Regions from separate parts of the Gordonia sp. PP30 genome, predicted to be linked through region 2. Evidence: predicted binding sites of a transcription regulator. Region 2 holds the regulator's gene; the other holds the start of a gene.

Region 1 (6,381 bases), 230 kb from region 2:
CAAGGTAGCGGAGGCGGCGCTCGGGATCGCGGTTTGCCGGCCGGGTCGCTGCCGGTGAACGCGCACGTCCGGCGGCCGGGCCACCGTGGTGGTGGTCAGGCCGCCAGATGCTTGCCGAGGAGGCGTTCGACCCTGGATTCGGAGTCGGGCTCGGCTCCGGGCGGGTCGGTGTCGCCGAGGCGGTGGTTGACCGTCGGTGGCGGGGAGCGGTCTTCGGCCGGGAGGTCCGGTCCGGTGCGGAGTTTGTCGGGGTGGAACAGGGGGTTGACGATCCACGGTCCGGCTCGGCCGGCGGGGCGCCAGCCGACGCGGCCTTTGTCGGGGCCGTCGGTGAGGACGGTGGATTCCCAGTCCCCGGGTTGTGTGCCGTTCCAGCGGTTATGTGTGCCGCAGGCGCCGCCGAGGTGGTCGGCGTCGGTGGGTCCGCCGTGCTGCCAGTCGGGCATGTGGTGCATCTCGCATTGGGCGAACGGGCGGGTGCAGCCCGGGGCAGTGCAGCCGCGGTCGCGGGCGAACAGGGTGAGTCGTTGTGCGCGGGAGGCGAGGCGGTGGGCGCGGCCGAGGTAGAGGGGCTGCCCGGTGGCCTTGGCGAACACGGCCAGGTACGGGACGGCGTTCGCGGCGATCGTCACCAGGTCCGATACGGGGATGCGGGTGCCGGTGGTGGTCCAGGCGATCCCGGCGTGGCGGGCCAGGTCCTCATCGGTCACGGTGACCACGATCTGATTCCGCAGACTGTCGGGCTTGGCGAAGGAGAACTGGGCGTTGGCCCACGCCAACAGTGCGAGGAGAGCGTCGTGCTGGCGGCGGCCCAGCAGCCGGTCATCGCGTTCGGCCGCGGCAGCCAGCACGGCCGGGTCCAGGCCGGGCTGATCGGCGGCGCCGTAGGGGGAGTCGGGATCGTCGGGGTTGTTCATGCCGGGGGCGGCCCATCCGGTGAACACGACCTCGAACTCCGCGCGCAGTTGTGGTGTCATCCGGGCCTGGACCGCGGTCATCAACTGGCGGTCCTGGGCGCAGAGCCGGAATTTGGCTTGCTCGGCCCGGTCCTGATCGTCGGTGAGGGTGCCGTCGGGGTCGAGGTGTGCCAGGATCCGGTTGCCGACCATCAGCACCCCGCCCGGGTTGAGGGTGCGGGCGGCGTCGGCGAGCATGGCCTCGGCCTTCGCCCGCTCGGCGGGGTCGACAGCGGACGGGATCTTGTCCATCACCTCCTCGATCACCGACACGTGCGTCTCACCGATCGCCCCGTCGGCGACCGCGGCCGCGGTCGCCGGGAACTTCGGATCCAGACGCTCACCGGTCATCGCGGTGAACCGGCCGATCGAGGCCGCCACCACCCGGCGCCTCCGGGACTCGCCCTCCCCGATACGCAGGCCCTGGGTGAGCAACTGGTGCACGGTGCTGTAACCCGCCCGCTGGCAGGCGCCGCGGTCGGAGATCTCCACAAGCAGCGCCGCATCCACCCCGACACCAGTGCGGCGGGCCCGCTCCCGCGATTCGAGTAGATCCAGCAGCCCGTCCTCGGACAGCGCGCCCCACGGCGCTCCGGCCAGCGATTCCTCGACCGCCACGCTCACCGCGACCAGCTCGGCGGGCGACAGGCCGGCCAAGACGCCGCGGGCGTCGAACGTGTCGTCGCTCATCGCGGCCCCTTTCCTGCCGATGGCGGATAGTTCTTCTCCTACCTCAGGATAGCGCACACTATGTTGTGAATACAATAGTTTAGTAGAACTTATTTTCGAGTAGATCGAGTGCGGTTAGCCTGCACGACATTCTCACCGGCACAACGGGATCGGCTGATCTCGTCGCCGCGATCTGCCATCAGGACAACATCGGTGCCATAGCCGATTTTCACTGCCCGCCTACGACCACTGACACCGGCAATCAATCATCTAGTGTCGCGTGTCGTTAGCTAGTTTTCGGTTGGGCTCTCGCGCCACGCGCGTGCGATCGTGGCGTTGCCGACCCCGAGATGACCGGCGAGCAGCCGTGAGGACAAGTGCGTGACCCCGTACTTTTTCGGCGGCGGCATCAACCTGGCCGACACGATGCTGGCGTGATCGATGTGCTGCCGGGGCCGTCCGGGCCGATCAGCATCGAGCAGGCCGGCCATCCCGTCGTGCAGGTACCGGTTTCGCCACTTGCGGACCGTCGGGATCGACACCCGACGACTTCGCTGATATGCGAGTTCGCCCGCCCGTCAGCAGCCAGCGCCACGATCGGGGCCCTCCTCGCCAAGCTAGTCGGCGTCCAGGTCGATCGCAGCAATCGATCAAGCTCCACATCATCGCCCTCACGCAGTTCCAGTGCCGGGGCCGGAGAATTCGCCAAAACGCATTTCTCGCAACCCCGAACAGAACAATAATTAACGACGCGAGACACTGGGCCAGCCCCACGCCAGCTGGCCGCTGGCACTCCGGATTCTCCTGAGTCAGTGCAATTAGCTATCTGGGTAGGAGACCTTGGTGGTCGCCGCGAGGCGGAACACCCAATCGCGCAGTACTTCCCTAGTGTCCTTGCTGGATAGGTCAGTCTTTGGATCAAACCAATTCGGTGCGCGATTTGTTCGCTGAGTGGGACGATCATAAATTTCAAATAGGACCGCCGGCAAGCCCCGCTTCATATATGCAGTCGGACCAGAATTGACCGCGTCCGAGCCTCCGTATACAGGACGGCGGTGGTTCCACGAGGCTAGGAGATGATCGGAGCGCGCGAGGACGCATTCAACGTACGGGTCGTGAAGGCGCAAAGTGACCGGAACCAGCGCCTTGGATAGAGTAGCAACGTCGAACTGATGATAGGCAACGCCATATGTACGATCGGGACTAGCGCCGGTTGCCCCACCGCCCCTATTTATGGAAAAGACATCCTCAGACACACTGGATTTGACTCGGACTTCAGTATCAGGCACCCGCCCTGCTCCTTGGAATTCCTGCTCCAGGATTGACCCCTCCCCTAGGTTCTGGCAGTCGACTTGTAGGCCGTGTCCTCCGGCACGCGAAGAACGAAGTGCACCAAGAAATTCTGGCAGCCAAAGCGATCCGTCCTTTGCCAGACGCCACGGGGCTACCCCGCTCTTACCGACGAAACTTGCGCTAGCCGTGAATCCAAGCGTCCAGGCCGGCACCACTTCGCTTTCTGAGCTGATTCTCAGTTCAAATTGTCGACTTGAACCGAAGCGGGCGCGCTGGCGCGCGAACGATATGCTGACGTCGGCCACCGTGGTGTCGGCTGGAACTCGCTGCACACTTAGGAACTCGGCCGCATGTTGAAGGTCCTGCTCGAACTCCCTAACGACTTCTTCGCACCTTCGATGGAACCGCACATCCTGCCTGTCAGCTTCGCGAGCAGCCGCACCACGCTGCGCCGCTCCCTTGGCGTACTCCTCGTTGAACCTATTCACTGACACCACTCCACTCCATCTTCTTGGTTAGCCTGCCTCGCCCGCCCGCCCAGAATCAAGTCATCGAATCTTCACACTGGTGGCGCGCCGCCACCCCGGTCCCGGTACGGGCGCCGCCCGGCGTAATCGGCCGCTATGGGCGGTACCGAGGATGCCGGAGATCTCGGCGATACTCGCGAGCACATGGTCCGGATGCTGCGCGGTCAGCGTGTCGAGGCCGGGTCTGTCCGGTGAGGACGCCGACCGCGGTCTCGCCGGCGGCCAGCATCGCGGAGACGTCGTGCGTGCCGCAGCGCTCCATCGCACGGAAGATCATGCACGGGGCCGGCCGGTGCATCACCGGTGGTGACCACGGCGTCGAGCAGCATCCCGGTGTCGATCCAGGCCACGCTGATCGCCTCGGCGATGGCTGTCGCCGTCGGCATCTGGGGGCTCCGGCCGCCCGCTCGGCGCTGCCGAAGCTGCGGGCGATCTTCGACGCCGCCTATCACGTCCCGGTGGCCGTGACCTCGGTGGTGATCGGCATGGCCGTCTTACCGGACAGTCCCCGATGCGCGGCCGGCGGCAGTAGATCCCGTCGTCGCAGCGCCTGCGGGAAGGAGTCGTCGGATACCTGTGATTCTCTTTGCGGCCGCGCGCCGGATGGTGTCGCGGCTCATCATCGTGCGCCGGCGGCGAGCTTGCGCGCTGACCAAGCCACGAGACTCGTTGCCGTCTGGTCTCCGTCCTCCGCCGGGTGCAGATACATCTTGTGGACGTGGCTGTGGTTCGCAGCGTGCATATCGCCCTGACCTGACTCGTGCCACTTTAGTGCCCTGCTGACTCTCGGAGCTTGGCGACGATGTCGGCGGCGTCGCCCTCGAGCGGTGTTTCGGCCATGACGTGCTGGCCGCGGATCCGGATCATGACATCCCGGACTGGGCGTAGCGCGGTGATGATGCGTTTGATCGAGTAGCCGGAAGTCTCGGTCAGGTGTCGGGTGACTGCGAGTGCGGCGAACACGATTGTCAGGTGTGCCTCGATCGAGTCACGCTCGTGATGGAACATCGGCCGCGCTTTCAGGTCGGTCTTGGCCATCCGAAACGACGCCTCGACCTTGAACAGATCATGATAGGCGGCCATGACCTTGTCACCAGCGAGTTTCTCAGTGGAGATGCTGGTGACGTAGCCCTTCAGCCCGAGGTACTCGCGGGCCTTCTCCACGGCATCCCAGTTCACGCCGGGTCGGGTGCCGAGGGAGACGAACCGGTCCTTCTTCGGCGGCCGTCGTCCTTCGGCGATGTCTTGCGCGCGCTCGATCTGCTTGTTGAGGGTGATGTTGTCGCGGCGTTCGCGGGCCCGCGAGTAGTGCCACACGACGCGCCGAGTCCGCTTCGCCTGGCCGGTTCCCATCTCCCGGGTGGTCTCGACGGTGGCGCCATCGGCGAAGAAGTTCCCGACCCGGTCGTAGTGGTCGGCCAGATCCCTTGGGGCTGAACCGGTTCGGGATCCGACGATGAAGTCGAACCCGGCTTCCTCGAGCGCGTTGAGGTTCGCTGCCGAGAGCATGCCGGCGTCAGCGACAACGACCACGTCGGCTCGTCCGTGCCGTTCGCGGAACCCGTTCAACACAGGAAGCAGGGTCGTCGTCTCACCGCGGTTGCCGGCGAAGGCGTGTACTTCCAGCGGGAACCCGGTCGGGTCGACCAACAACCCGATGAGGATCTGCGGATCGACTCGCCGTTCCTTGCTCATCCCGACCTTGCGGAGCCGGTCTTCGTTCTCGGCCTCGAAGTACAAGGTGGTCACGTCGTACATCACGATCGACAGCGCGCCGTCGGCGGTGACGTGCGCGAACGCTGCCGCGGCGAGCTGGCTGCGCCAGTCCTCGGCGATGCTGCGATTGAGCGTGCGCCAGATCGTCCGCAGCGACGACGGCGACCGAACGCCGAGATCGGCCAGGACGCGGATCGTGTCGGCTTTGCTGGTCGGCTCGACGATCCGCGCCAACACCAACTGCTTGAACGTCTCGGTACCGACCTGGTCGAACCCGAGATCACGGTAGGCGTTGTCGAGGACTTCCCACAGGACACGCGACTGCGAACCGGCGACCTCCGGAATGGAAGAAACCTTAGCCGGCGACAGCGAGTTCAGATCGAATGCGAGCTGACCTGCGTGGATCTTCGTATCGGCGACCTCGAGTAGGGCAGCGAGCTCGTCGTCGGTGTGCGCCGAGCCGATGTGCTCGACGATCCGGCGCACGCCGCGTTCCTTCGACACGATCTGCACCGCAGTCGCACCCGACGCGGTACGTACCTTCCGGACGAACAGGCCCACACCGACGATCGTAGACACCTGATTTAGTGACCCAAAATGACACTAAATCAGAACGAAACCCCAGGTAGCGAGAGCCCGCCGATCCAACTCACCCGAAAGTGGCACGAGTCAGGCCTGATGGTCGCAAGGCAGATCCTCGAAAATGCATGTCGAGACAACCAGCGAGGCATTCGAGAAGTGGATCCTTCGATACCCCACGAGCGCCAGTAGGCGCGAAGTTCGCCCATTCGGATGAATCTCGGATTCCGTACCCGTGGCCCAGCGTCGCCTTTGGATTGTCAGACGAGTCGTCTGGCTCCCACGCCCCGGGCTTCAGGCTGCCATATGTCGAGCAGGCGAATTCGAGAGTGAAGGGCTTGTCGACGAGTTCACTACTACGGTTCACCTGACTGTTCGCGCTATCGATTCCTCGTACTGTGCCAGTCAACATCCAGTGCCAGCCGTCAGTCTTGACTGACGGCTGGCCGTAGTCGGTGCCCTGGAGAGACTCCTTGGGCTCAAGGATAGTTCCGGACCCACCCAAACCCTTCACTGCTGCCCAATAGGATGACGTTTCGCACGAAGTTCGTGATCGGATCGAGAGTGAACCGCACTGGGTTCTTTGGAGGCTCGTGACCTTGGAAACGAGGATGAGTACATGCCGAAGGAACAGGTTCCCG
Region 2 (6,381 bases):
CCGGGCTGCTCACCAATATCGGCGCGAAGCAGGGCGAGACCAGGGAATTCCTCGGCACCCGTGGGACCAAGTTCGCCGTCTTCCCCGGGTCGTTCCTCGCCTCGAAGCCCCCGGCCTTCGTCATGGCCGGAGAACTGGTCGAGACCTCACGCCTGTTCGCGCACACCGTCGCGGCGATCGACCCCGAATGGGTGGAGCAGGTCGCCGGCGACCTGGTGACGAGGACCTACAGCGAGCCGGCGTGGTCGTCACGCCGCGGCGCGGTCACCGCCAACGAAAAGGTGAGCCTCTACGGGGTACCGCTGGTCGCCGCGCGCCGGGTGAACTACGGGTCCATCGACCCCGTCGAATCACGCGCGATCTTCCTGCAGGCCGCGCTGGTCGAGGGCCGCTGGCGACCCCGCCACGAGTTCTGGAAACACAATCAGCGTCTCCTCGCCGAGGCCGAGGACCTCGAGCACCGCACGCGGCGCGCGCTCCGGCGCAGCGACGCCGAACTCTACGACTTCTACGACGCCCGCGTGCCCGCGAACGTCGTCTCCACCCGCCACTTCGACTCCTGGTGGAAGAAGGAGAGCAAGAAGAATCCGCGCCTGCTGTACCTCGACGACGCCGACGGGGACGACGCCCGGACTCCGGCTGCCGCCGACTTCCCGCCCGCCTGGCGGCAGGGACAGACCCGGCTGGAACTGCGCTATCACTTCGCGCCGGGCGCGCCGGACGACGGCGTCACGGTTGTCGTGCCCCGCCCGCTCCTCGACCACCTCCACGGCGGCGGCTTCGACTGGCTGGTACCCGGACTGCGCAGCGAGCTGGCCACCGCGCTGATCAAGTCGCTGCCGAAAGGCCTGCGCAAGTCGATGTCGCCGGCGCAGCAGTACGCCGACCTCGCCCTCTCCCAGCTGGAGCCGCGGTCGGAGCCACTGGTGCCGGCCCTCGCCCGCGAGCTCGGCGTCATCACGCGGATCACCCTGTCCCCGAGCGACTTTCGCGTCGAGAACCTTCCTCCGCACCTCCGGATCCACTTCGCGGTCACCGGCCCGGACGGAAAGATCGTCGCCCGCAGCGATTCCCTCGACGAACTCCGCCGCGAGTTCTCCGGCCCGTCGACGACGGCGGCAGCGGCGCCGGTGCACCAGCGCTGGACCGACGACACCATCGGTGCCCTTCCGGAGCGCATCGATGCCACCGTCGCAGGTCAGCCGGTGGTCACCTACCCGACCCTGCGCCCGGCCGGGGCCGGAGTCCGGGTGGTCGACGCGACCAGCCCCACCGCGCGGGACGCCGGGATCCGCGCCGGGGCGCAGGTGTTGCTGGAGAACACGATCAGCCCGCTGACCAAGAAGATCGCGAACACGCTGCCGCCCGGCGAACGACTCGCCCTCAGCCAGAGCCCGTACCGGCGGGCGGACGACCTGTTCGCCGACTGCACCCGCCGGGCGATCACAGATGCCCTGGCCGGTGAACCGGGCGTGGCCGCGATCCGCACGCCCGCGGATTTCGCCGCGCTCACGCAGCGGCTGTCACCGGCCGTCCGCGCCGCCGCACCCGACTACTTCACCGTCGCCGCGGCGGCTCTCGCCGAGACCGCCCCGCTGCGCCGGGCGATCGACGCGCGCAGCGGCTCGGTCGCCGCCGACGACGTCGCCGAGCAGCTGGCGCACCTCGTGTACGACGGCTTCGTCCGCGACACCGCGCTGACTCACCTGCGTCATCTGCCCCGCTATCTCAGGGCCGCTCGTGCCCGGCTGGAGGCGCTACCCGGTTCGGCGTCCCGGGACGCGACCGGTCTCGACGCCGTCGACCGGGTGATCGCGCACTGGAATCAGCGTCTCGCACAGGTCCCGGCGCACCGCCAGGATGCGCTGAACGACCTGGCGCACTGGATGATCGAAGAACTCCGCGTCAGCCTCTTCGCCCAGCAGCTGGGCACCGCGGGGCCGGTGTCGGAGAAGCGTGTGATCAAGGCGCTCGACGCGTTCACCTGACCGTCGCGCGGAACCCTCGAGGGCCGGGTGTCAGGCGACGGGCTGCTTGCGGCCCGCGCGGAGATCGTCGATCTCGCGCTGGAAGTCGTCGGCCGACTCGAACGATCGGTACACCGACGCGAACCGCAGGTACGCGACCTCGTCGAGGTCGCGCAGCGGGCCGAGGATGGCCAGGCCGACCTCATTGCTGGGGATCTCGGCGGAACCGGATGCGCGCACCGTGTCCTCCACCGCCGCAGCGAGTTTCGCGAGCGCATCCTCGTCGACCTGGCGGCCCTGACAGGCGCGGCGGACGCCCTTCATCACCTTCTCGCGGCTGAAGGGCTCGGATACACCGTTGCGCTTGACCACGGCGAGCACCGCCGACTCGACCGTGGTGAATCGGCGGCCGCACGCACCGCACGACCGGCGCCGCCGGATCGCCAGACCGTCGTCGGAGGCGCGCGAATCGACTACTCGGGTGTCGTCGTTCTTGCAGAACGGGCATCGCATGCCCTCAGCGTACCCGCCGCGCATCCCGATCCCACGCGCGTTCAGCGGTATGCGGGAACCACGAGCGCCTGACCCGGGCGCAGCCCGGTGCCGTCCAGCCCGTTCAGGTTCCGCACCGTGGCGATCACCGACTCGGCGGGCAGCTCGGGGGCGATCCGCTCGGCGAGCGACGACAGCGATTCCCCGCTGCGCACGTGCACGACCTGCGTCGCCGCCGGTGTCCCGGTGGCCGCGCTCTGGTAGTCGTGCCCGGCGACGCCCATCACCGCGGCGATCAGCGCCACCGCCAGCCCGGCCAGCACCCCGGCCGCCCAGCGCCGACGGCTGCCGGCGGTCCGCCGCGCCGGCGCCGAGGACGGCCGCGCGGTCGTGGCCGGAGTGTTCGAACCGGCGCTCGCCACGCCCGGGATCCGGACACGTTCCCGGCGCTCCGGGATGTTCGATCGAGCAGCGGCGGGCACCGTGCGCGGCACTCCGGTGCGGCTCTGCGGGCTGCGTCCGGTCGGCCGGCACGTCGGTGCGGCCTGCACCGCACGACGGACGCGCGTACCGACGACGATCGGAACATCGCAGGTCATGGTCACCGACGCGGCCGTTCCGGCGGCTCGGCGGTCACGGTCCTTCAGCAATGCGGTCATCGTTAACTCCCATCGTTCGTATGTTCGATGAACTCTTGTTCGACAGTTAACACCATGGGTCCGACAACCGTCCCGACACGTCGAACAATTGTTTGAGTTCTGTGACCTAGTCGACTAGATTGGGGATCACCGACGAGGAAAGGAACCTCAGATGACCGACGGACCGCAGAACACGTCGAACGTCGACCCGCTGCTGTCGACGGCGACCCTGGAGGCCTCACTGACCCAGCGCCAGCGCGAGGTCCTGGAGTACATCCGCTCGTCCGTCCGGGAGCGCGGCTACCCGCCGAGCATCCGGGAGATCGGCGAGGCCGTGGGACTCACCTCGACGTCGTCGGTCGCCCACCAACTGCGAACCCTGGAGCGGCGCGGGCTGCTCAAGCGCGATCCGCACCGGCCGCGCGCGGTGAACGTCCGCGACGACCATCGTCCCCCGCCGCCGGGCGACGCGGCCGGTGACGAGCCGGGTATGCCGTCACCGGCGTTCGTTCCGGTCCTCGGCCGCATCGCCGCCGGTGGTCCGATCCTCGCCGAGCAGGCCGTCGAGGACGTCTTCCCGCTGCCCAAGGAGCTGGTCGGCGAGGGTTCCCTGTTCCTGCTGCGGGTGGTCGGCGAGTCCATGATCGACGCCGCGATCTGCGACGGCGACTGGGTGGTGGTGCGCCAGCAGAACGTGGCCGAGCAGGGCGACATCGTCGCCGCCATGATCGACGGCGAGGCCACCGTGAAGACCTTCAAGCGGGTCGACGGTCACGTCTGGCTGATGCCCCACAACGAGCACTTCGAGCCGATCCCCGGTGACGACGCCGCCATTCTCGGCAAGGTCGTGACCGTGCTGCGGCGCATCTGATCCGGACATCCACACCGCGCCCGGCGGTCCTACAGAGCGATCGACTCCCCCGTTCGGGTCCACCGCTGGTTCTCGCAGAGATTCGACCGCACGACCTTCACGTCCGCACAGCCGGGCAGCGCCGGTAGCGCGGCCTTCATCGTCTCGATCAGCCCCTCCGGCAGGAGCGGGCTCAATGAGATCCGGTTGATCCAGCCTCGCTCGATCGGCATGTGGTGCACCGGCGGCCCGTCACCGCTCCCGAGGTGGACGATGCGGAACTCGTTCTCGTCGCGAAAACCGTGCCGTTTGACGAACGGCAGATCGTCGGCCGTCAGCCGGGAGTCGCCGGCCTCTTCCTCGATCTCGTCCAGGGTGAGGTAGCGGACCGGACCGGACGCGTAGGCCGGGTCGCCTGCGATGCCCGCCAGCAGTTTCGCTTTGCTGATCTCGAGCCGCACGCCGTCCGTGCCGCCGGCGAAGACGCCCCAGTGGTGATAGGTCTCCGTGGACTGGGTGAAGCACGCGACGCTGACGCGAGACGAACCCTTCAGTGCGCAGTAGTGATCCATGAACCCGCTGTCGTTCCGGTCGACCCAGGTGCGCGGGCTGAGCAGTGTGACGCGCTCATTCAGCAGGACGTCGATCGCGTTGGAGAGCGTCGTGTACCGCTTCAGGATCGTCGGCTCGTAGACGACGTCGCTCATCGTCAGCCGAGTACCGCCCGCGCCGCCTCCCGGGCCGAGGCCGTGCTGTCGGCGGCCACCGCGGCCTGCGCGGCCGCCCGGCACTGATCCAGGGTCACCGTGCTCAGCTTGAGCCCCACCGCGGGTGCCGCGGCCGGGGCCGACGACAGCGAGGTGACGCCGAGACCCACCAGCACGCACGCGAGCAGCGGATCGGCGGCGGCCTCGCCGCACACGCCCACCTGCTTGTCCTGCTCGGTACCGGCGGCACCCACGCGCTCGATCAGCGCGAGGACGGCGGGCTGCCAGGGATCGGTCAGCGATGCCAGTTCCGGCGACATCCGGTCGGCGGCCATCGTGTACTGGGTCAGGTCGTTGGTGCCGATGGACACGAAGTCGACCTCGGCGAGGATCTGGCCCGCCATCACCGCGGCCGACGGCACCTCGACCATCACACCCGGGATCATTCCGCGCTCGCGCACCAGCGCCGCGAACTCGCGCGCCTCGGCCACCGTGGCGATCATCGGCGCCATCACCCACGGGACCACCGTGGTGCCCTCGGCGGCCGCGGCCAGCGCCTCCAGCTGGTGCGCGCGGATCTCCGGATTCGACAGGATGATCCGGTTGCCGCGCACCCCCATCGCCGGATTCGGCTCGTCCGGGTGCGTCACGAACTTCAGCGGCTTGTCCGAGCCGGCATCGAGCGTCCGGATCACCACCTTGTCGCCGTCGAACGCGTCGATCACCTCGCGGTAGAGCGACGTCTGCTCGGCGACCGAGGGCTCGTCCGGACGGTCCAGGAAGGCCAGTTCGGTGCGGAACAGCCCGACGCCCTCGAGCACTCCGAGGTCGGCGGCCGCCCGGGCCGACACGCCGTCGGCCACGTTGGCCAGGATCAGCACCCGGTGACCGTCCGCGGTCTGTCCGGGACCGCGCCAGGCGGCTGCCGCGGCAGCGGTCTCCTTCGACGACGCGACCGCCGCGGTGACTGCCGCCTCGTCCGGGTCGAGGCCGACCACTCCGCGCTCGCCGTCGACGAAAGCCAGTGCGCCCGTGGGGATCTCGCCGAGATCGGCGATCGCCACGACGCAGGGGATGCCGAGCTGCCGCGCGATGATCGCGGTGTGGCTCGACGGTCCGCCGAGGCGGGTCGCGAGGGCGATCACCCGCTGCGGATCGAGCCCCGCGGTGTCGGCGGGCGCCAGGTCGTCGGCGCACAGGATCGACGGCCGGTCCGGCGTCGGAATGCCCGGTTCGGGCAGGCCGAGGATCTCGGCCACCACGCGGTCACGGATGTCGTTCAGATCGGTCACCCGCTCGGCCATGAGGCCGCCGAGCTTGGTGAACATCGCCGCGATCTGCTCGATCGCCGCGACCGTGGCCGCCGCCGCCGGCGTACCGCCGGCGATGAGCTTGGTCGCCGCGCCGATCCAGGCCCGGTCCTTGGCCAGCGCGGCCGTCGCCGCGAGCACTTCGGCCGAACTGCCGGTGCTCGCCGAGGCCCGCGCCGAGAACCGTTCGGCGACGGTGTTCGCCGCGGTCGTGAACCGTTCCTCTTCGGCGGAGCGCTGGGCTTCGTCGATCACCGCCGTCGCGTCGATGTCGAACTCCGGCGTCTCGGCGGGCCGGATCACCGGACCGTACGCGAGCCCGTGCACCACGGGTGTCCCCCGCACCACCGTCGTCGCCCCGAAATCCTCCGCTGCCATCGCGTCCACCTCATTCATGTGACAGAGATTACAGAAGCC

What was found. The regulator LexA, encoded in region 2, represses DNA repair genes until DNA is damaged. The targets are predictions, from matches to a motif close to CGAACANNTGTTCG.
Region 1: MYK68_RS10020 (HNH endonuclease signature motif containing protein) is a predicted target of LexA. The motif match lies at 1,731-1,744, and genes of this name have one in related genera.

What each region holds. Positions count from the first base shown of each region.
Region 1 is NZ_CP095864.1:2,176,358-2,182,738, forward strand. It holds gene MYK68_RS10020 (HNH endonuclease signature motif containing protein) at 96-1,646, opposite strand; gene MYK68_RS10025 (helix-turn-helix domain-containing protein) at 1,916-2,167, opposite strand; gene MYK68_RS10030 (hypothetical protein) at 3,269-3,409, shown strand; gene MYK68_RS10035 (IS1634 family transposase) at 4,214-5,722, opposite strand; one part of gene MYK68_RS10040 (IS3 family transposase) at 6,360-6,381, shown strand, end outside.
Region 2 is NZ_CP095864.1:2,410,488-2,416,868, forward strand. It holds gene hrpA (ATP-dependent RNA helicase HrpA) at 1-1,988, shown strand, start outside; gene nrdR (transcriptional regulator NrdR) at 2,019-2,480, opposite strand; gene MYK68_RS11120 (LysM peptidoglycan-binding domain-containing protein) at 2,522-3,118, opposite strand; gene lexA (transcriptional repressor LexA) at 3,270-3,968, shown strand; gene MYK68_RS11130 (DUF2971 domain-containing protein) at 3,998-4,654, opposite strand; gene MYK68_RS11135 (phosphoenolpyruvate--protein phosphotransferase) at 4,657-6,360, opposite strand.